Regions from separate parts of the Helicovermis profundi genome, predicted to be linked through region 2. Evidence: riboswitches for the same ligand, from Rfam matches in the RefSeq annotation. Region 2 holds a riboswitch; the other holds the start of a gene.

Region 1 (4,446 bases), 1.4 Mb from region 2:
TTACTGATATATAGGCTTTTAGAAAAGAAGCTTGATGAAAAATACACTACAAAAGAATTAATAGAAACGTTAAAAAATCATAACTTTATGGAGTTAAAAGGCGAAGGATATATTCCGACATACACACGAACTGATATAACAGATGAATTACATGATAAATTTGGATTTAGAACGGATACCCAAATAATTAGTAATGCTAAAATGAAAAAAATATTAAAACAGCTTAATTGTATAATGAAGTTGAACTAGTAAAAAAAAATCCATAATGGGTCAATCTGTATTATAATTGTATCGCTGAACACAATAATATATACAGGAGATGAACTCACTATGGATAATATTAATGATACATCAATTCAACGTAAAAATAAACACCTAAATGTTTTTGAACGTGGTCAAATTCAGTTGTTACACAATGAAGGTCTTACACCTTATGCCATAGGAAAAAAATTAGGAAGAGCTTCTAATACTATACGCAATGAACTAAGCCGTGGGACTGTTACACAGATAAAAGCCAATAAGGTTGTAAAGGTCTACTATCCGGATACCGGACAAGCTATTTATGAAAGAAACCGTGCTAATTGTGGAGCCAAATTTAAGTTCTTATCATGCTCCCATTTTATACGTTTTGTAGAGACAAGGTTCTATGAAAACACTCATTCTATTGATGCTATATGTGGCGTAGCGAAGCTGCACAACTTGTTTGACGTTGATAAGATGGTTTGTACAAAAACGTTGTATAACTATATTAATTTAGGCTTATTAGGTATTGCTAATATAGATTTGCCACTTAAAGTTAAGAGAAGTACAAAACGTAAGCGTATACGCAAACATAAGAAAATTCTAGGACGAAACATTTCTGAACGACCTGTGGAAATTAATGATCGTAGTGAATTTGGTCATTGGGAAATTGATTCTGTTATAGGGAAGAAAACTAAAGGCGAACCTACTCTAATGACTATTACCGAGCGCAAAACACGAAAAGAGTTAATTAGAAAAATTCCTGATCAAACTTCAGAATCAATTATGAACGCACTCAAAATACTAGCTGCAGATGCAGGAAATCTATTCTCAACTGTTTTCAAAAGTATAACGGCAGATAATGGATCAGAATTTGCAGATCTATCAACTATGGAAGAAATGACAGGCACTAGAATCTACTTTGCTCATCCTTATACATCTTCTGAGAGGGGAACAAATGAACGTCATAACGGTCTAATAAGACGTTTTATACCAAAAGGTAAGTCTTTACTCAACTATTCTGTAGATGATATAGCTAAAATTCAAAATTGGTGTAACACTCTGCCTCGTAAGATATTAAAGTATCTTACACCAGATGAAGCATTCAATGATGAACTTTATAAAATACAATAATTTATATACAAATTTTTACATATTGATTTAGTTCAATTTACTATTGCAATTTAGGAAATATTAAAACAAACGAAAAAGTAAAAAAAGGTACGCACTTTTTACTACATTAAGAAACCGTGATAAACTGCTATTTGCAATAGATATCACGGTTTTTCTGCTCTACAACTGTCAAAGACGAGATTATATCAAACGACTACTAACTAATCAATAGAATTGGATAAAAAAATAACAAAATAATTAAAATATTAAATATAATATTTTAATTATTTTATTTTGACTTATATATCATCATATGTTATATTCTTAATGTATTAATTTAATAAAGATTCACTAGGGGAGCTTTTTAGTTGAGATCAGTTATCTGAAACCCTTTGAACCTGAACCAGTTAACTCTGGCGTAGGAAAGTGCATGATTATAGATCAAAAAAATGATATTTTAATATTGTTTTTTAAGGCCATATGCATTTGCATATGGTTTTTAATTTTTATTTGATCTAATTAACGTGTTACTTCCAAATTCATTGGTATATTATTACTATTTATGGAGGTAAGAAAATGAAAAACAACACAAGGATGTTAGTAGAAGCTGGCATTATGATAGCACTTGCATATGTGCTAAGTTTAGTAAAGGTATTTCAAATGCCAAATGGAGGATCTATTACTGCCGGTAGTATGATTCCAATTCTTATATTTGCTATTAGATGGGGAACTTATCCTGGAGTCTTTACAGGGCTTGTTTATGGAATTATTCAATTTATTTTAGGGCCAAAATGGTCATTCCATCCTATATCAATTTTATTTGATTATGTAATAGCTTTTGGAATGCTTGGTCTTGCAGGTATTTTTGGTGCTGGATTCAAGAAAGCACTTGCTGGAATTTCTTTAGCAGTATTATTAAGACTTATATGTCATGTTATTTCTGGAGTTATAGTTTGGGGTTCTTATGCACCAGAGGGTCAAAGTCCTCTTATGTATTCAATCATTTATAATGCTTCATATTTAGTTCCTGAGTTAATTTTATCACTTGTTATTTTTGCACTTCTTTATAGACCACTTGAGAAAGCAAAAATTCCTCAAAGAGTTTAGTTAATCGGTACTATTAGACCATAATATAGATATAAAGTTAATGAAGTAGTAAGCAATATTTAACTTAACTACTAAACGAACAAAAAAAGAAAGTATATGAATTTAGTTTACTAATATTCATATACTTTTTCTATATTCTTTAGGAGATATACCTATAATTTTTTTAAAAACTAAAGAAAAATAACCAGGATTACAAAAATCAAAAATAGCAGATATATCAGTTATTCTCATATTTGTAAATTCTAAAAACATTTTAGAAGATTCTATTTTTTGATGGTTTATATAATCAACAATATTTATTCCAACTTCATTTTTAAACAATTTAGATAAATATTCAGGTGATTTTGATGAGAGGAAGCTTAATTCTTCTAATTTTATTTGCCTTGTAATATTACTATTTATATATTTAATTAATTTAGAAATATCTCTTGAATATTTAGATATATTTTTATTATTTATTAGTTCTATAAACTCATCTATCATTGTATACTCGAATTTGAGTAAATCATAACGTACGTTAAATGATTCAATTTTTCTTATAAATATATCACTAAAATTAAATGCTTCTTCAGGTTCTATACCTGCCTGTATAACCCCTCTAGTAAAAAGCGCACAGGAAATAATTATTGAATTTTTAGCAGAGCGCAGTGTATTTTTTGCAATGATAGCTCTTTCTATTGAATTAATCATATCAAGAGTATTTTTTGCTTCATTTAAAAGTCCAAGTTTGATTTCATTAACTAATTTTTTTTCTAGATTATAAGACGGATGAATATAGTCAAAATTTATATTTTTTAGTTTTTCGTCTAATAAATCTTTTCTCATAACTTTACTCCTTTAATTTGATGTGCAGATGATTTTTTTAGTTTTACTTTACATTACTTATTAAAATTTTTTTATATTGCAGATTTATATAAATTATATCAGAATTTTATAAATCTTTAAATAATAAAAAATATATAATCCAAATATGTTTTGTATTTACTACTTATATATATATGTCAAACTGTAAGATAATTGTTTGTAATTAGTATTTTTGGATATATATTAAGGGAGTTAAAAATATAAAACTTAGTAGTCTTATTAATAAAAGGGGGATATTATGAAGAAAATAGTTTCAATTGTAATGGTATTAGTAATGATATTTGCACTTGCAGGATGTTCATCTGCACCAGCACCAGCAGATAAGTCAGCTGATACAAAAACAGAAGACAAAGTAGCTCCAAAAGAAGAATCGGTAGTAATCTATCAGAATAAAGTTGAGATAGGTGAACAACTTTCAGCATTTGCAGCTAAATATGAGGCTCAAACAGGAGTAAAAGTTACAGTAAAAACTTCAGGTGGAGATACTCCATACGCTGAAAACTTAAAGGCAGAATTTCAATCAGATAGACAACCAGATATATTTGTAATAGAAGGAAAAGGTGGATATAACACTTGGAAATCAAAACTTACTCCATTTTCAGGAGATAAGTGGATGGATTTAACAGATCTAGCATTTAAAGCTGACGGAAAAACATATGGATTTCCAGTAGCAGTAGAAGCATGGGGAATGGCCTATAATGCAGATTTACTTGCAAAAGCAGGAATTGATCCAAGTACATTAACATCACAAGATGCATATAAAGCAGCATTTAAAAAATTAGATGGAATGAAAAAAGAACTTGGAATAAAGTCAGTAGTTGCAATGGCAGCAGGCCCAGATATGAGATGGGTAACAGGACTTCACAACTTTAATGGATATTTATCAGCAGGTCTACCTTATGGAGATACAAGTGTTCTTGATAAAATGCTAAAAGGCCAGCCAGATATGGAAAGACTTAAAGAATATGCAGACTGGGTAGAATTATTATTTAAGTATTCAGATAAAGCAGTATTATTAACAGGAAACTATGATGCACAAGTAGGACAATTTGCAACAGGAAAAGCAGTATTTGTACATCAAGGTAACTGGATAGATCCATGGTTAATGTCAAATGGAGTAAA
Region 2 (4,446 bases):
TTTCTATTGAAATAGAAACAAAATATTTTTTTAATACTCTAATTGAACTCACAATATATTCAAAAGGTGATTTTGCTCTTGATTCACCCGTTAAAAGCAGTATATGATTAATTCCTTTTGAGTGTAAATAATCTGCTTCCATTTCAATTTCATCATTACTTAACTTCACTCTGCTAATTTGATTATTTTTATTAAAACTACAATATAAACATCTATTATCGCAAAAATTTGATATATAAAGGGGGGAATAAATAGTAATTGCTTTTCCAAAATTATTTAAAGATAATATTTTGCTTTTTTTCGCCATTTTTTCAAGTTCAAATAATCCATTTTCTGATAAAAGTTTTGCGAAATCATATTCATCAATAGTTTCTTTTTCTAGTATTCTTATAACTTCATTTCTACTAGTAGTGGTAAATAATTTTTTAACAAATTCCTTATCCATTATCTCTAACTCATCATAAAAGTTCATATCATTCACCTAAAAATCCTGTAAGTGGCGATGAAGCTTCAGCTCTCTCTAAAGTTCTACCAAGTTTCGAAACATATGCAATTCTACCTGCTTCAACCGCCATTGAAAATGCTTCCGCCATATTAATAGGATTATTTGATGTTGCAATAGCAGTATTAACTAGAACAGCATCTGCTCCCATTTCCATCGCATATGCTGCATCTGAGGGCTTTCCAATTCCTGCATCAACAATAAGAGGAATATCAATTTCTTCAATTAAAATTCTAATCATTTCTTCTGTTCTTATTCCTCTATTTGATCCAATTGGAGATCCTAGCGGCATAATTGTTGAAGCACCAGCATTCACAAGACTCCTCGCACTAGATAAATCAGGCGACATATATGGAAGTACTACAAATCCTAATTTTGAAAGAGTTTCTGTAGCTTTAATTGTTTGGTAGTTATTGGGAAGTAGATGCTTATTGTCATCAATTATTTCTAATTTTATCCAATTACCACAACCCATTTCTTTTGCTATTTTAGCAATTCTTATTGCTTCTTCAGCATTTCTAGCACCAGATGTATTCGGAAGTAACTGAATATTTTTAGGAATATAATCTAATATATTCCGTTCTTTTTTACTTGTGTCAATTCTTCTTAAAGCCATTGTAACCACTTCTGTATGGCTTTTTTCTATAACCTTAGAAATCATCGATTTCGATGGATATTTACCGGTTCCAATTAATAATCTACTATTTAATTTTCTTGTACCTATAACTAAATCTTTATCTTTTATAAAATTATCCATTTTTTTATATACTAAATATTGTTTATTTAGTACAGCCTCCTTTCGGTAATATATTTTTTCTAGCTTTAAATACTTTTTAGCACTTAACAAATAATCATTTAAAGCTATATATTATTTTTAATAATATTCATAACATTATTTGCTTCATGTGATGCAGTCATCATTACCCTTGCTGATAATAATTCTGGAAAAATATTAGAATCAGATACAAAATCACCTGAAATATAGAATCTTTCTGATTTTTTTTTAGTTAAAATGTCATTCGAATCTCCAAAGCCAGCCATACCCGATGCTGATATAAGTATTTTATCCGTTTCGCCTAAAACCCAATTTGCAAGTTCAGCTTTACATATAGGACTATCAAAAGCCTCAACAATAATATCCGCTTTACTTAAATATCTTTCAAAATTAGATAATGACAATTTTAATTTTTCACCAATAATTTTTATATTTGGATTTATATTTTTCAGTATTAAACTCGTCGCCTTAACCTTAGAATTACCAACATCATTGATATAATAGTTTTGTCTATTTAAATTTGATAATTCAACATTATCAAAATCATAAATAATTAGCCTATCAATACCCGAACGAACAAGCATCATAGCAATATTTGATCCCAACCCTCCAAGACCAAGAACTGCAACACTAACTTTTTTATATTTTCTTATAAGTTCATCTGAATTTTTTAAATTTATCACTAACCGCCTCCTATAAATCCAATAATTTCAATACTATCTTTGTCAAATATTTTTTTCTTGTCATACTGAGACTTACTTATAATTTCTTTATTTACTTCTACAACAACTTTTTCAAAATCTAAATTCATTTTTTCTAATAATTCTTTAACATTTGAATAATCACAACCTATTTGCTTTCCGTTAACATACATTTTTTAAAATATTTACCTCCTTTGCGAATAAAAAAATTGCGCCATAGGCACATTAGTTATATTATGTAAATAAAAAAACCTGCCAAGAGGCAGGTTAATTACAATATAACAGGCTTCCCTACGTTAGTACTAGCTAAATCAGGTTAAAGGGTTAAAATATATCTATTTCTCTCAGCCAACAGGCACCCCTAGCAAAATATTAAGTTCGAAATTATTGTACATCATTAAAATCAAAAAGTAAACCTAAAAATCATCTATTCTTTAATTATACTTAAAATTCTATTTAAAGTATTTTCATTATTCTTTTTCTTTCCAAGAACCATTATTGAAAAATCATCTGCTAGTATCTCTTTTGGTCCAGAACTTACAGACGAATTATTGCTAACTACTGAGTAATATTTGTCAATTTGATTCAAATTAATCTCTAAGAGCTTTCCACCCTCCATTTCATTATTTTCATCGTCAACATATAAGGGTTTGATAACACCTCCGTCTATTTTTACGGCTATATACTTATTGATTATGCTCTTTTCAATATCAGACTTATCTCCATCAAATTTTTCATTAAAGTATGAAATTGGCATGAATTTAAATTCTGACTCTGAATATGAACCTTGAATATAATACTCGATTTTATAGTCATTATCATTAGTAAATTTATTATCTACATATTCTTTGGGATAAATTAATTCAGAAGACTTAACAAAGCCAATTGAATTACATAATTTTTCATATTTTTTTTCATCTTTATTTACAATCATATAAAACAAACTTTTTACAATTGCTTCATTTAAATTTTCTTTGTAACCATTAATTAAACTTTCAGGTAAAAATATTGCATTATCTCTAATAAAAAATTTACCATATTCTAAAGAATCTTTTGTTTTAAATAAATATATTTTACTTGGTAAATTAATATTATTATCTGAAAAGTATTTCTCAAAAGTCATAATATTTTTTATGATTCTATTTTTTTCTTCTTCATTCCAATTTAAAATTTTATCCTTATATATGTCATGTCTTTTATTCACATCAACATCTTTATATTCACCATATCGTATGTAAAAATCATTATTTGAAAATCTATTAACTAAATCTTGATCATTATATAAAAAATCAATTCCTTTTGCTTGATTAGAAAATTCAATACTATCACTCAAATTAAGTAGTTCAAAAATAGTTTTACTTTCAGATGCTTTACTATTATCTAAATTAATTATATTTTTTTTTGTTTCATTTTTATTAGTACAAGCGCTTAGGCTAATAATAAATACTACAAGCATTATAAACAAGCATATTTTTTTCGATTTTTCAATTAATAAATTAATCATTCAATTCCTTACCTTCCACTAATTTTGATAAATAATACATTATTTGTATAACATCATTATAATCTATTATTATATTCAATACCATCAAAACATCAAAAAAAATATAAATATTTCAGTTGATGTTTTGTGTTTTAATGTTTTAGTTTTTCAGTTTGTAGAAAATCTAATTTTTTTAAATTCTTCTAAATTTTCTAAAAATATTTGTACTAATTTTGGATCAAATTTATAACCACTTTGAAGCTTAATAAATTCTATTACATCACTAAAAGATAGTGCATTTCTATAAAACGTATCACTTGTCATAGTGTCAAATACATCAACTAGTGAAATTATTCTAGCATACAAGTGTATCTCCTCTTCTTTTTTTGCTAGTGGATAACCTGTACCATCCCAATTTTCATGATGCCCATATGCAATTTTAGATGCAATTTCCATGAGTTCTAAATTACTATCTTTTAATATATCAAAGCCTAATAAGGAATGTTCTTTAACAATATCAAATTCTTCGTGGGAAAGTTTTGATGGTTTTTTTAATATATTTTCAGGAATTCCAATTTTACCTATATCATGCATCGGTGCAGCCATTTTAAGTAATTCTGATTCTTCTTCAGATAATCCATATTTTATAGCCATTAAATATGAGTATTTGGATACTCTTTTTACATGATCATTTGATTCATCTGACCTTGTTTCTACTACTTCACCCAATTTATATATAATTTCCTTTTGAGTGTCTAATATCTTTTCATTTAGAAAAACATTATCAAAAGCAAACGCTATATTTGTTGAAAATAGATCAAGCATTTCTTTATCCAAATCATCTAGTTCTCTTATATCTTTAAAAACGACAAAGTTATCAATTTCACCTAAACTTTGATAGTAACCAATAAAATATTTATTTGTAATTATATTATTCTTTTTTAACTTAGATTCATCTATTAAATCAAGTAATTCTTTGGATACA

Evidence for each region. A riboswitch is a leader RNA that binds a small molecule or an ion and turns the genes downstream of it on or off. The one in region 2 is predicted to bind thiamine pyrophosphate.
Region 1: linked by a shared signal. The riboswitch ahead of thiT (energy-coupled thiamine transporter ThiT) and the one ahead of thiS (sulfur carrier protein ThiS) in region 2 are both predicted to bind thiamine pyrophosphate.

What each region holds. Positions count from the first base shown of each region.
Region 1 covers NZ_AP028654.1:806,325-810,770, forward strand. Annotated here, with positions in the region: gene AACH12_RS03485 (IS1634 family transposase) at 1-249, shown strand, start outside; gene AACH12_RS03490 (IS30 family transposase) at 331-1,374, shown strand; TPP riboswitch at 1,697-1,795, shown strand; gene thiT (energy-coupled thiamine transporter ThiT) at 1,930-2,460, shown strand; gene AACH12_RS03500 (AraC family transcriptional regulator) at 2,578-3,285, opposite strand; gene AACH12_RS03505 (ABC transporter substrate-binding protein) at 3,563-4,446, shown strand, end outside.
Region 2 covers NZ_AP028654.1:2,180,175-2,184,620, forward strand. Annotated here, with positions in the region: gene thiH (2-iminoacetate synthase ThiH) at 1-472, opposite strand, end outside; gene AACH12_RS09780 (thiazole synthase) at 474-1,259, opposite strand; gene thiF (sulfur carrier protein ThiS adenylyltransferase ThiF) at 1,364-1,960, opposite strand; gene thiS (sulfur carrier protein ThiS) at 1,960-2,151, opposite strand; TPP riboswitch at 2,250-2,351, opposite strand; gene AACH12_RS09795 (hypothetical protein) at 2,406-3,482, opposite strand; gene AACH12_RS09800 (DUF3369 domain-containing protein) at 3,630-4,446, opposite strand, start outside.